3 regions of the Sphingomonas astaxanthinifaciens DSM 22298 genome follow, and region 1 is predicted to be linked to each of the others. Evidence: predicted binding sites of a transcription regulator. Region 1 holds the regulator's gene; each other region holds the start of a gene.
What was found. The regulator LexA, encoded in region 1, represses DNA repair genes until DNA is damaged. The targets are predictions, from matches to a motif close to GTTCCNCNCTTGTTCT.
Positions count from the first base shown of each region.

Region 2: BS69_RS0110165 (ImuA family protein) is a predicted target of LexA. The motif match lies at 2,435-2,450, and genes of this name have one in related genera.
Region 3: BS69_RS0108345 (ribonucleoside-diphosphate reductase subunit alpha) is a predicted target of LexA. The motif match lies at 2,683-2,698, and genes of this name have one in related genera.

Region 1 covers NZ_JONN01000001.1:969,819-974,506, reverse strand. The annotation lists gene BS69_RS0104850 (SDR family oxidoreductase) at 1-358, opposite strand, end outside; gene BS69_RS0104845 (hypothetical protein) at 394-1,023, opposite strand; gene BS69_RS13580 (PRC-barrel domain-containing protein) at 1,068-1,574, opposite strand; gene lexA (transcriptional repressor LexA) at 1,922-2,581, opposite strand; gene BS69_RS0104830 (anthranilate synthase component II) at 2,698-3,276, opposite strand; gene BS69_RS13575 (peptidylprolyl isomerase) at 3,362-4,688, opposite strand, start outside.
Region 2 covers NZ_JONN01000001.1:1,959,875-1,964,562, forward strand. The annotation lists gene BS69_RS0110150 (SspB family protein) at 1-362, shown strand, start outside; gene fumC (class II fumarate hydratase) at 468-1,862, shown strand; gene BS69_RS0110160 (DUF305 domain-containing protein) at 1,859-2,389, shown strand; gene BS69_RS0110165 (ImuA family protein) at 2,694-3,230, shown strand; gene BS69_RS0110170 (Y-family DNA polymerase) at 3,154-4,688, shown strand, end outside.
Region 3 covers NZ_JONN01000001.1:1,607,975-1,612,662, reverse strand. The annotation lists gene BS69_RS0108360 (TerC family protein) at 1-112, opposite strand, end outside; gene BS69_RS0108355 (serine hydrolase domain-containing protein) at 345-1,538, shown strand; gene BS69_RS0108350 (hypothetical protein) at 1,522-2,301, opposite strand; gene BS69_RS0108345 (ribonucleoside-diphosphate reductase subunit alpha) at 2,725-4,605, shown strand.

The DNA.
Region 1 (4,688 bases):
AGCGGCAGCCGAGGAAGGTGCCGTCGAGATTGACGCGGTGAACGCGGTGCCATTCCTCGAGGCTGGCATGCTCGGGATCGTGGGAAGCCGGGCCGTCCTCGAAGCCGGTGATGCCGGCATTGTTGACCAGGACATCGAGCGCGGGAACCCGCGCCGCGAAGGCGGTCCAGTCGGCCTCCTCGCCGACGTCGAGGCGGTGAAATTCGCAGCCGAGCGCGGCGGCGGTCGCGCGGCCAATTTCCTCGTCGATGTCGGTGAGGACGACGCGCGCGCCCTCGGCGACGAAGGCCTCGGCGATGGCGCGGCCGATACCCCGCGCGGCGCCGGTGACGACGCAGGTCTTTGCCCTGAGGCGCATGGCCCCAGTCTAGCGGCTGGCGCCCGCGGCGTCGATCACTCGATCCGGAAGTCGGTGATGACGAGGCGGGCCGGCGCGCTGGCCTCGACCCCATGGCCGAAGCCGTCGCCGCCGCCGAGCACCACGCCGACCGCGCTGGCATCGGCCAAGGCGGCGCGAAACTCGGCGGGGCGCGTCCGTGCGCTCGAGGTCATGACGGCGGTCCAGTTGGCATTGAGCGGTGCGACCATGGTCTGCTCGGCGCCGGGGCGAAGCGTCTGGGTCGCGAAGGTCGCATACCAGCGATAGGTCTCGAACAGTCCCTGCGCGCTCCAGTCGTCGCCGCGGCGCTGGAGGAACAGGGTGATGATCCCGGGCGAACGGTGGTCGCTGGTGGCGATGAGGGCGGTGCCGGGCGCGGCCTCGACCCGGTAGCGCATGACGATCCGTCGCTTGCCCGCCAGGCTGCCGGGGGCGAAGGTCAGGCCGTGGAGGCTGTAGGGAGCGGGCGGAATGGCGACCGCAATGGCGCCGCCGGCTGCGCGCTGGGGGCGCAGGGGAAGGCCGGGCGAGCGGCTGACCCCATAGACGATCGGGCCGACGGTCCAGGCCGAGGGCGGGGGCGGCGCGGCCGAGGCGGCGGCCAGCGGCAAGGCGAGGAGGGCGGCAAGGGACAGGATACGCATGATATCCTTCCTAGGCGCGCCTCCTCGCACGCTTGCTGAACGGGTCAGCGACGCCAGTCGCGGTCGATGTCGCGGGCGCTTCCCCCGCGCTGGCGCTGGCGGCGCTCGAGCGTGTAGGCCACGTCCTCGCCGGTGAAGTCGACGAGATAGCCGCCGCGGCGTTCGTCATAGCGAAGCTCGTCCCACTGGACCGGGAACAGCTGCTCGTCGAAGCCGAGGAAGCCGGTGCCATGCGCGAGCACGGCGTAGCGGATGGTGCCGCGAACCTTGTCGATCATCAGCGTCTTGATGGTGCCGAGGCGATTCCCGTCGCGGCCATAGACCGCGGTGCCCTCGACCTTGCGCGAGGCGATGAGGTCGCGGGTCTCGTCGGTCGGGATGGGGGCGCGGCGGTCGTCGCGGTCCCAGTCGCGGCGGCTGGCGGGATCGCGGTCGTCGCGGCCGGAGCGGAAGAAGCCCCGGTCGCGGTCACGGAGCCGGTCGGGGTCGTCGCGAAAGCGGCGGTCGTCCGCGGCGCGCAGGTCGTCGTCGCGATAGTCGTCGTAAGCCATGGTCTTGTCCTCCTCGCCAGAAGAAAGGCGCGAGAGGGCGAGGGCGTTCCGTGGCGGGCGCGCGATCCGGCGCGGGCGAGATACGGGCTGGCGAAATTGCTCACGTGGGATGCCGTCGTCGGCGCGCGGGCGGCGAATTCGCGCAGTTCACGCCAGTGGCCTGAGGTCCCGGCCTTCGCCGGGACGACGGCTTACCCCTGCAAGCCGAGGTTGCGACGCCGTCACGGAAGTAAATCCCGTGACGTCAGACCTGTCGCGCCAGGCGCGCAGGCTGGCCGGCCTTCGGCGGCTCTTCGCGCTGCTCAGCCGACGCTTCGCGCCGGCGTCGCAGCGCTTGGCGCCTCAGGTCAGTGGTACCGGCGGATGAGGCCGGCGAGCTTGCCCTGGATCTTGACCCGGCGGGGGTCGTAGCGCTGGGGCTCATGGGCGCGGTTGGCGGGATCGAGCCGGACCATCTGCCCTTCGCGGCGGAAGGTCTTCAAGGTCGCTTCGCTGTCGTCGATCAGCGCGACCACGATCTCCCCCTCGCGCGCGGTCTCGACCTTGCGGATGAGGACATAGTCGCCGTCGAGAATCCCCTCGTCGACCATCGAATCGCCCGACACCTCGAGCGCATAATGTTCGCCCGGGCCGAGCAGGGCGGCGGGGACGGGGAAGCTGTCCTGGCCCTGCAGCGCCTCGATCGGGGTGCCGGCGGCGATCCGGCCGGCGAGCATCAGGTCGATCGTATCATTGGCGGGCACGACCGGGCGCGGGGCCGGAGCGGCCTGGGCTGGCGCAGCAGCGCCCCCGCTCTCGGGCATGCGGACGACCTCGAGCGCGCGGGCGCGATTGGGCAGGCGGCGGATGAACTGCCGCTCCTCCAGCGCCGAGATCAGGCGGTGGACGCCCGACTTGCTCTTGAGGTCGAGCGCCTCGCGCATCTCGTCGAAGCTGGGGGAGACGCCCGACGCCTTGAGGCGCTGGTCGATGTAGCTGAGGAGTTCGCGTTGCTTGGCGGTGAGCATGGGTTCACGCCCCTTAGTGAACAGACGGAGAACGAGTAAGGAACGTTTCGGGGGCCGTCAAGTGACGTTTTTTGATGCCCGCCGCCGACCGGCCAAGCCGGCGGGCGTGCTGGCCGCTAGCCGGCCAGCACCAGGAAGTTGCCCAGAAGTTTCAGGCCGTGCTCGCTGGCGACGCTCTCGGGGTGGAACTGGATGCCGTGCACCGGCGCGCGTTCATGGGCCAGCGCCTGGATCGTGCCGTCGCTTCCGTGGGCGGTCGCGCGGAGTGGGGCGGGGAGCTGTTCGGCCACCAGGCTGTGATAGCGGGTCATGGTGACGGGCGCGGGCAGGCCGGCGAAGAGCCCGCTGCCGTCGTGCGAAATTGCGTCGGTCTTGCCGTGCATCGGCGCGGCGCGGGCGATGGCGGCGCCGGCGGCGAGCGCGATCGCCTGGTGGCCGAGGCAGACCCCGAGGAGGGGCTTGGCCGTCTCCATGCAGGCGGCGGCGAGGGCGACCGAGATGCCGGCGTCGGCGGGGTGGCCGGGGCCGGGACTGATAAGCAAGGGACCCGGGTGGGCGAGCGCCTCGGCGACGGTGAGCGCGGTCGAACGGGCGACCGCCACTTCGGCACCGAGCTGGCGGAGATAGTCGACGAGCGTGAAGGTGAAGCTGTCGACATTGTCGATGACGAGGATGCGAATAGGTGGCTCCCTCACCCCGCTCGCCCGACGTCTTTTGTTGCCCGCCGCCGACCGACGCAAGCCGGCGGGCGCCCTCTCCCGCGAGCGGGAGAGGGTGAGATCATTCGGCGGCGCCGGTGCCGAGGATGCGGGCCTTGGCGGCCTTGATCGCGTCCTCGTTGCGGCTGACCTTGAGTTCGCGCTGGGCGGCGGTGAGCCACTGGAGCGCGAGCTCCTCGCCGGCGCTGCGCTGGAGCTGGGTGAGCTGCTGCGCGATCAGCGTCGGGTTGTTGCCGGCATTGCCGGGGACGACCTTGTCGAGCTTGACGAGGTAGATGCCCGAGGGGCCGGCCGCGCGCTGGGCCTTGCCGGGCTTGAGCGTGAACAGGATGCGCAGCGGCGGCGGGACTTCCTGGCCCTGCTGGGCGAACTGGCCGAGCGCGCCGCGGCGAAGGTCGATCGGCTCGGGCGGGCGGACACCGGACTGGCCAAGCGCTGCGAGCGCCTGCGCCATCGGCGTGCCCTTGGCGACCGCGGCGAGGACCTGGGATGCGGCGGCGGCGGCGCGGTCGCTGGCGCGGCGGGCGATGAAGTCCTTGCTGACCTGCGCGCCGATCTTGGCGAGCGGGGCGGGCATCGGCGGAACCACCTCGGTCACGTCGAGCAGCGCATAGCCGGCCTCGTTGGGGAGCGTCTCGACCACGGGATCGTCATCGGTGCCGATGTCGAACGCCTGGCCGGGCAGCGCGGCGAACTCGGGCGCGAGGGTGAAGGGCGGCGCGTCGAAGGTGCCGCCATTGCGGGTCAGCGGCGGCGTGACGGTGACCGGGAGCTTGAGGGCCGCGGCGACCTCCTCGAAGGTCTGGCCGTCGGCGATGCCGTCCTCGACCTTGCCGACGAGGTCGGCGAGCGCGTCCTTCTTCTTGTCGGCGGTGAGCTTGGCGACGATCTCGCCGCGGACCTGGTCGAGACCCTTGCCCGAGGCGGCCTGGATGCTTTCGACCTTGATCGCGTCGAAGCCGGTCGAGGACTGGACCGGGCCGATCACGGTGCCGGCCGGGGCGGCGAAGACCTGCGCGGCGACCGCTTCACCGGCCTTGGCGGCAAGCTCCTCGCGGGTCTGCGGCCCGAGGCTGACGTCGCTCGCCGAGAAGCCGGCCGGCGCGGCGGCCGCGGCAAAGCTCGCCCCGCCCTTGGCGCGCTGGGCGATGGCGGCGACGGCATTGCGGTCGGGAAGGGTGGCGCGGCTGACGACGCGCTTCTCGACCCCGCCATAGCTCGCCTGGTTGGCCTTGTAGTAAGCGGCGACCTCCTGCTCGCTCGGGGCGACGTTGCCGAGTTCGGCGGCGGTGATGCGGGCGATGCGCAGGGTGCGGCGCTCGGGCACGGTGTAGCGGCCGAGGTTCTGGCGATAGAAGGTCTGGAGCTCGGCCGGGGTCGGCGCTGCG
Region 2 (4,688 bases), 990 kb from region 1:
ATTTCTACATCACTTTCCGCACCCGCATGGCGGGGGTCGAGATCCCCAAGCATCTCGCCCAGCGCTTCCCGGACGAGATGACGATCGTCATCCAGCACCGCTTCTGGGACCTCCATGTCGCGCCCGATTTCTTCACCGTGGGGCTGAGCTTCGGCGGGGTGCCCGCGACGCTCCGAGTGCCGTTCGCGGCAGTGACCGACTTCGTCGATCCGGCGGTCGACTTCAGCCTCAAGTTCCAGGCCAACGGTGCCGAGAATGACGGGCATGAAGATCATGACACGCCGGAGAACGACGCCCCCGCGGTCGTCCCGGTCGAGGACGGCTCGAACGTCGTCTCGGTCGATTTCACCCGCAAGAAATGACGCGAACGTCACCCCGGGCTTGACCCGGGGTCTGCCTTCCTTTTGACGCGCCTTGAAGAACAAGGCGGATCCCGGCTCGAGGCCGGGATGACGAAAAGGAAGACCATGAGCGAGACTACCCGCACCGAGACCGACAGCTTCGGGCCGATCGAGGTCCCGGCCGACAGCTACTGGGGCGCGCAGACCCAGCGCAGCCTCGGCAACTTCCCCTTCGGCGAGCGCGAGCGGATGCCGATCCGGCTGGTCCACGCCCAGGCGATCGTCAAGCAGGCGGCGGCGCGGGTCAATCGCAAGCACGGGCTCGGCGCCGAGCTCGCCGACGCGATGGAAAGCGCCGCCTCGGCGATCATCCGCGGCGATTTCGACGACCAGTTCCCGCTCACCATCTGGCAGACCGGCAGCGGCACCCAGACCAACATGAACGTCAACGAGGTGATCGCGGGCATCGCCAACGAGGCGCTGGCCGGCACCCGCGGCGGCAAGAGCCCGGTGCATCCCAACGATCACGTCAACAAGAGCCAGAGCTCGAACGACAGCTTCCCGACGGCGCTGCATGTCGCCGCGGTGCTGGCAGCGGAGCAGCAGCTCTACCCCGCGCTCGACCGGCTGACCCAGGCGCTCGAGGCCAAGGCCAGGGCGTGGGATCATATCGTCAAGATCGGCCGTACCCATACGCAGGACGCGACCCCGCTGACGCTGGGCCAGGAATTCAGCGGCTATGCGGCGCAGCTGGTCAGCTGCCGCAAGCGGATCGAGGGCGCGCTCGAGGGCAATCTCCGCAAGCTCGCGATCGGCGGGACCGCGGTCGGGACCGGGCTCAATGCGCCCGAGGGCTGGGCCGAGGACATGTGTGCGGCGATCAGCGACATTGCCGGCAGCCGGTTCGAGCCGGCGCCGAACAAGTTCGCCGAAATGGCGGCGCGCGACGGCCTCGTCTTCTTCCACGGCGCGCTGGCGACGCTGGCGGTGGCGCTCAACAAGATCGCCAACGACATCCGCTTCCTCGGAAGCGGGCCGCGCTCGGGGCTCGGCGAACTCAGCCTCCCCGAGAACGAGCCGGGCAGCTCGATCATGCCGGGCAAGGTCAATCCGACCCAGTGCGAGAGCCTGACGATGGTCTGCGCGCAGGTCATCGGCAACGGCCAGGCGCTGACTATCGGCGGGATGCAGGGCCATTTCGAGCTCAATGTCTTCATGCCGCTGATCGGATCGAACGTGCTGCGCTCGGTCGAACTGCTGTCGATCGGGATGGTCAGCTTCGCCGAGCGTTGCGTCGAGGGGATCGTCGCCAACGAGGATCATATCCGCGACCTCGTCGCGCGCAGCCTGATGCTGGTGACCGCGCTGGCGCCGGAGATCGGCTATGACAATGCCGCGGCGATCGCCAAGCATGCCCACAAGAAGGGGCAGAGCCTCAAGGAAGCCGGGCTCGAACTGGGCCTGGTCGATGCCGAGACCTTCGACCGGGTGGTCCGGCCCGAGGCGATGATCGGGCGGTGAGGTCCGCGCGCCTCCTCGCCCTCGTCGGCCTGGCCCTGCTCGCCGGCTGCGCGACCCGGCCTTCGGGTCCGGCGCCGGCGGAGCGGCCGGCCGGGGCGGGGACGGCGCTCCCCGCGCCCGAGGCAAGGGTGCCCGATGCGGCCACTTACGTCGCCCGGGCGGCTTCCTATGACCAGCTCGTGATCCGCGCGGGCGCGGTGGCCCTGACGGATGGCGATGCCGCGACCGAGGGCCTGCGCCGGACCCTGGCGGAAGAGCATCGCGGGCTTGCGGCGCAACTGTCATTCGCGGGGCGGCGGCTGAACCTGCTACCCTCGCCGGTGCTGCTGGCCAACCACCAGGCGTGGCTCGACGAATTCGCCGCGGCGCCCACGCGGGCGGCCTACCTCCGGCTGATGCGGCGGGTGCACCAGAACAGCTATTCGATGCACGCCGGCTTCGCCGACCGCGGTGCGAGCCCGACCCTGCGCCCGGTTGCGCGCAACGCCGCCGATACCGAACGCCGTCATTTCGCCGCGCTTCGCTAGGGGCTGAGTCGCCCGATTGACTCCGTTCGCGGACTCGCGCGAATAAGAACAAAAGCAGAACAAGAACGTTGCGAGTCGTGTGGATCGAGGTTTTCGCCTGGTCGCCGGCGGCGGGAGCCGTGCGGCTTCTTCAACCGCCCTGTCGCAAAGCGATCGGGAGGCGGACCGCTCGGCGCAGCCGGGTGGTGGAGGGGCCCTTGCGCCATCGGCCACTCCGTCCCCATTCCGCGTTGCGGAACAGGGAGGAAGCATCCTCTCCGAACTGTTCGCTTCCTCGCCGCGCGATGCCGGCTGGACGGGCTTCGTGCTCGGCCAGCTCGACCCCGTGCGGCCCTTGCTCTGGGTGCAGGAACGGATGGCGATCCGCGAGGGCGGGCGGGTCCATGCGGCCGGGCTCGGAGCGTTCGGCCATGGGCTCATCCATGTCGAGGCAAGGGATTCCAGGGCGGCGCTGTGGGCGATGGAGGAGGGCCTCCGATGTCCGGCTTTAGGCGGGGTGATCGGCGAATTGTGGGGCGATTCCCCCGCGCTCGACTTCACCGCGACGCGGCGGCTGGCGGTGGCGGCGGAGCGCCACGGGGTCGCCTGCTGGCTGGTCCGGTTGCAGGGGAACGCCAATCTGTCGGGCGCGCGCGAACGCTGGCGGCTGGGCAGCGCGCCGAGCCAAGCCCATCCGTTCGATCCGAAAGCGCCCGGAGCCGCGCGCTGGCAGGCCGAGCTGTTCCGCTCGCGCCGGCGGTTGCCGGGCACGTGGGTGGTCGGCGATGACGCGCCGGATCTGCTCGCTGTGGCTGCCGAACTTGGCGATCGAGCGCTGGGCCAATCTCACCGGCGCGCCTGACGAGGCGCTCGCCCGTCCGCTCGTCCTGACGATCGAGGGGCGGCACGGCCAGCTCATCCATGCGGCGACCCCGGCCGCGGCGGCGCGCGGCGCGCGGCCGGGCGGGCGGCTGGCCGATGCGCGCGCGCTCGATCCCGCGCTCGAGGCCGAGCCGGCGGATGTCGGCGGCGAAGCGGCTTGGCTGACGACCGCGGCGCGCTGGGCCCAACGCTGGTCGCCTTTGGTCGAGATCGACGGCGCGCATGGGCTTCGCCTCGACGTCGGCGGGGTCGCGCATCTGTTCGGCGGCGAGGAAGCCCTGCTCCGCGACATGGAGACGCGCTTCGCGGCGATGGGGATCGGCGCGCGGGCCGCGATCGCCCCGACGGCGGGCGCGTCCTGGGCACTGGCCCGCTACGGGCGGGACCGGCGGCTGGCGGCGGAGGCCGAGCTGGCGCGGGTGCTCGCGCCCTTGCCGGTCACGGCGCTGCGCCTGTCGCCGATTGCCAACCACATGCTGGTCCGCCTCGGCCTCAAGGAGATCGGCGACCTTGCCGGGGTCCCGCGCAAGGCGCTCGCGCGGCGTTTCGCCAAAGACGAGCATCCGCTCGACGCGCTCGACCGCGCGCTTGGCCGAAAACCCGAACCGCTTACCCCCTTGCCCGAGGATCCGCCGCCGCGCGCCTTGCTCCCGCTGAAGGAGCCGGTGGTCCATCCCGAGGCCGCGGCGCAGGCGCTCGGCCGGCTGGTCCCGCCGCTGGCGAAGGAGCTCGGGCGGCGCAAGCTTGGTGCCCGCCACCTCGTGCTCACCGCCTACCGGGTCGACGGCAGCCTCGGCGAAGTCCAGGTCGCGACCTCCATCCCCTCGCGCGATCCGGACCACCTCCACCGCCTGCTGTCGGGAATCCTCGAGCGGCAGGGGATCGACCCCGGCTTCGGGATCGACGCCTTCGCGCTCGAGGTGCGCTGGTGGGAGCGGCTCGACGCGGCGCAGGAGGCGCTGCTCGGCGAGCCCCCGGCGGAGCTGGCGGTGGCCGCGCTGATCGACCGGCTGAGCGTCCGGCTGGGACCCGCCAGGGTCCGCCGCCCGGTCGCGGTCGACAGCCACCTCCCCGAGCGGGCGGCGGGCTGGGTCGAGGGAGTGGACACCGCCGCGCACTCCCCGCTTTCGCTGTCGCGAGCGGAGGCGCTTCCCACCCGCCTCCTCGATACGCCCGAGGAAGTCGCGGTCATCTATGCCACGCCCGAAGGGCTGCCGCGCCGGTTCGTGTGGCGACGCAAGGTCCATGACATCGCCCGCGCGCAGGGGCCGCAGCGGATCTCGCCCGAATGGTGGCGCTCGCGTTCCACCGCCCGGCTGCGCGACTATTACAAGGTCGAGGATACGGCGGGGGTGCGCTTCTGGATCTTCCGAGAGGGCGTGGTCGGCGACGGCCGCGGCGGTCCGCCCCCGTGGTTCGTCCACGGGCTGTTCTCGTG
Region 3 (4,688 bases), 640 kb from region 1:
CCTCCTTGTGGAGGAAGCCGAGGTCGAAGGCGGTGAGGCCCGCGACGATGCCGACGAAGGACAGCCAGAACCACAAAGGGGTCCCGAGCCAGTCGGCGAAGAGAAATTCCATGATACTGCTCCCGTCAGCCTATGATGCCGATCGGAATTTCCGCATGGGGAAGGGTGCCGGGATGCCGGGCCTGCTCACATCGGAAATTCCGATGCGGTCCGACATCACGCGCCTCGGCCAAAGGCCTGGAGGACGCGCCAGAGGGGCCCGGTCCGCGGAGACCATATCTCATGACGCGCCGAAAAGTTCAACTCGCTTGCCCCGAAACGGACATTGAGCGCAGGTTCGCACCATGCGCTTCCTCCTGCTCCCGCTGTTCCTGGCGCTCGCCGCCTGCGCCACCGCGCCCCGGCCGGGCGTGGTCGCGGGCCTCGCCTTCACCGCCGCGGCCGAAGGGCAGGGATTTGCGCGTGGGCCCGCCGATCCCGCGATGGGCCGCGCCGCCACGCTCGACGATCCGGTCCGCGTCGCCTCGGTCAGCAAGCTCGTCGTCGCCATCGGGGTGATGAAGCTGGTCGACCAGGGCAGGCTCGGCCTCGACAGCGATCTCTCGCCGCTGCTCGGCTGGCCGCTTCGCAACCCGGCCTTCCCCGACCGCCCGGTCACCCTCGCCATGCTGCTCAGCCACACCGGCTCGGTGCGCGACCATGACGACCAGTATATCGTTCCGCTCGGAGCCACGGTTCGCGCCGCGCTCGACCGCCCGGGAAGCTGGGATCCGGCCCATGCCCCCGGCACCTATTTCACTTATGCCAATATGAATTTTCCCGTCATCGCCTCGGCGATCGAGCGCGCGACGGGGGAGCGGTTCGACCGCTGGATGCGCCGCGAAGTGCTCGAGCCCCTTTCGATCGACGCCTGCTACAATTGGGCGACCTGCTCGGACCCCGCGATCGCCCGCGCCATCGTCCTCACCCAGGGCGGCAAGTCCGTCCGCGACGACCTCCACGGCGTCCGCCCCGCCTGTCCGGTCTTCACCCGCGACGGCGACCCGTGCAACCTCACCACATGGAAGCCGGGCGACAATGGCGCCTTGTTCGCGCCGCAGGGGGGCCTGCGCATCTCGGTCCGCGGCCTCGCCCGGATCGGCCGCCTGCTCCTGAACGAGGGCGAGCTCGACGGCGTCCGCCTGCTTTCGCCCGCCAGCGTCCGCACCCTGCTCGCCAATCGCTGGCAATATGACGGGACCAACGGCGAGACCGAACGGGGCTTCTACTGCGCCTTCGGCCTTGCCACCCAATCGCTCGCCACCCCGCACCCCGGCTGCCGCGACGATCCCGTCGGCGACCGCGGCCGCTGGATCGGCCATGCTGGCGAAGCCTATGGCCTGCGCTCGGGGCTGTGGATCGACCCTGTCGCCAAGGTCGGGATCGCTTATGTCGTGACCGGCCTCGACGCCGATCCGCCGGGCGGCCGCTCCGAATTCAAGGCCGCCGAGGAAGCCGCCTTCCGCGAAACCGCCGCCTTGCTCAGCCGCGCCCCTTGATCCCGTAGTCGATCCGGATCCGCACCCACTCGCCGACCTTGTAGCTCCCGCCCACCCGCGGCGGCTTGACCTTGAACTGCCAGGCGGCGGCCAGCACCGCCCGCGCCAGCCGCGACCCGTTGGGCCATTCGTCGAGCGCGACGCAATCGTCGACCTTGTAGTCGGGCACGGTCTTGCAGGCGATCAGCGCCCAGCCCGGGTCCGCGGTCGAAAGATAGCCGCGCAGCTCGCTGTCATAGGGCTCGCGAAGCCAGGCGGCGGCGTACAGGCGCTCGCCATTGGGGGCGCGCCCGACCACTTCGCTGTCGGCTTCGCCCCGGGGTGCCGGAGGCCCGGCCGGTCCGCGCGGCTTGGCCGGCGGGAAGTTGCGCAGGTCGGCGCTCGCCATCTGGTCGGCGGGAAGGGTGACCACCGGCGAGGGGAGCTTCACCACCGGCTCGGGCACCTTGACCGTGGCCGGCGGGGGCGGGGTCACCGCCACCGGGGTCGGCAGCGGCGGCGTGGTGCTGGTCTCCTTCTTCGCCTGCCTGGCCGGCTCGGGCTTCTGGACATCGGTCGGCTCGGCTTCCGGCTCGGTCACGTCGAAGGTGGAGAGCGGCCGGTCCTCGGCCATCGGCACCGTCCGGCGGGTGCCGAGCGTCAGCAGCGCGAGCACCACCAGCGCCTCGAACAGCAGCGCCGCGACAAGCCCCGTCAGCCGCCGCCGCGGGGTCACCCGCAGCGCGTCGGCGCCCCGCTTCCGGCCGATCGCCGCTTCGCTCAACCCCGTCCGTCCTTCCCGTCTTCGAGCCGCTGCCCGGCGCGCCCCTGGGCCGCGCAATGTGAACGGCGCTTGCATCCCGAGAATGGCGCTTGTGCGGCAGAGGGGCGGGCCCCTCGAAGTGCGGCGCGGAAAACACATTATCCACCGCAATATTGCGTTAACCATCATTTTCCCGCTTGCGCCCGAACCGGTCTGAAAGCACAAGATGTTGTAGCGGCTCAGGGGCACCAACGCACAAGCTTGTGGTTGGCGCTGGGGATAACTATATCTCCAGCGAGGGAGAGACGCGTCCCTGTGGATAGCGGGGACAGCGCATTTCCCGGCTTCTTGGCCCTAGCGAATCGCGGGCGTTGGGCGTACTCCGGCACCGTGAACGGATCGGGAACAAAGGTGCGACTCGAGGGTCGCCAGGAGGAAGCAGGCATGGACTTCTCGAGTGGCAGCGAGGTCGGCACGGCCGACGTCACCGCAACCGGCGGACGCGCGAAGAAGGACAGCAAGACGGTCGATGAACGCCGTTTCGCGGTGGTCACTGATTCGAGCCGCGACGCGCTCCTCACCGATTTCGGCAAGGAAACGCTGAACGACCGCTACCTCCTGCCCGGCGAAAGCTATCAGGATTTGTTCGCCCGCGTCGCCGCCGCTTACGCCGACGATGCCGAGCATGCGCAGCGCGTCTACGACTATATCAGCCGCCTGTGGTTCATGCCCGCGACTCCGGTCCTGTCGAACGGCGGTACCGGCCGCGGCCTGCCGATCAGCTGCTACTTGAATTCGGTCAGCGACAGCCTCGACGGCATCGTCAACACCTGGAACGAGAATGTCTGGCTCGCCTCCAAGGGCGGCGGCATCGGCACCTACTGGGGCAATGTCCGCGGCATCGGTGAGCCGGTCGGCCTCAACGGCAAGACCAGCGGCATCATCCCCTTCGTCCGGGTGATGGACAGCCTGACCCTCGCCATTTCGCAGGGTTCGCTCCGCCGTGGTTCGGCCGCCTGCTATCTCGACATCTCGCATCCCGAGATCGAGGAGTTCCTCGAAATCCGGAAGCCCAGCGGCGACTTCAACCGCAAGGCGCTCAATCTCCACCACGGCGTGCTCGTCACCGACGAGTTCATGGAGGCCGTCCGCGAGGGTGCCGAATTCACCCTCCGCAGCCCCAAGGACCAGTCCGAGCGCGGCAAGGTCGACGCCCGCTCGCTGTTCCAGAAGCTGGTCGAGACCCGCCTCGCGACGGGCGAACCCTACATCATCTTCATCGACCAGGTGAACCGGTCGATGCCCAAGCACCACCGCGACCTTGGTTTGAAGGTTTCGACCTCGAACCTCTGCTCCGAGATCACCCTGCCGACCGGCAAGGACCACCTCGGCGCCGACCGGACCGCGGTCTGCTGCCTCTCCTCGCTCAACCTCGAAACCTGGGACGAGTGGAACGGCGACAAGCGCTTCATCGAGGACGTCATGCGCTTCCTCGACAATGTGCTCACCGACTATATCGAACGCGCGCCCGACGAGATGGCGCGCGCCAAGTACAGCGCCGAGCGCGAGCGGTCGGTCGGCCTTGGCGTGATGGGCTTCCACAGCTTCCTCCAGGCCCGCGGCCTCCCCTTCGAGGGGGCCATGGCCAAGAGCTGGAACCTGCGCATCTTCAAGCACATCAAGGGGCAAGTCGACGAGGCCTCGATGATGCTCGCGCACGAGCGCGGGCCTTGCCCCGACGCCGCCGACATGGGCGTGATGGAGCGCTTCTCCTGCAAGATGGCGATCGCGCCGACCGCGTCGATCTCGATCATCTGCGGCGGCACCTCGGCCTGCATCGAGCCGATCCCGGCCAACGTCTACACCCACAAGACGCTGTCGGGCAGCTTCTCGATCCGCAATCCGTATCTCGAGAAGCTGCTGATCGAGAAGAGCAAGAACTCCGAGCAGGTGTGGAACTCGATCCTCGAGCAGGGCGGCAGCGTCCAGCACCTCGACTTCCTCACCCAGGAGGAAAAGGACACCTTCAAGACCAGCTTCGAGATCGACCAGCGCTGGCTGATCGAGCTCGCCGCCGATCGCACGCCCTATATCGACCAGGCCACCTCGCTGAACCTGTTCATCCCGGCCGACGTCGACAAGTGGGACCTGATGATGCTCCACTTCCGCGCCTGGGAGCTCGGCATCAAGTCGCTCTACTATCTCCGCTCCAAGTCCGTGCAGCGCGCGGGCTTCGCCGGCGGGGTCGAGGCCGACAACACCCCCGAGCTGCGCGAAATCCAAGTCGAGGTCACCAATTACGACGAGTGCCTCGCCTGCCAGTAAAAGCGGTCGTCCCCGCGCAGGCGGGGATCCCGGGCGGCCCGCGCGCGATCGCCTGAGGTCCCTGCCTTCGCAGGGACGACGCT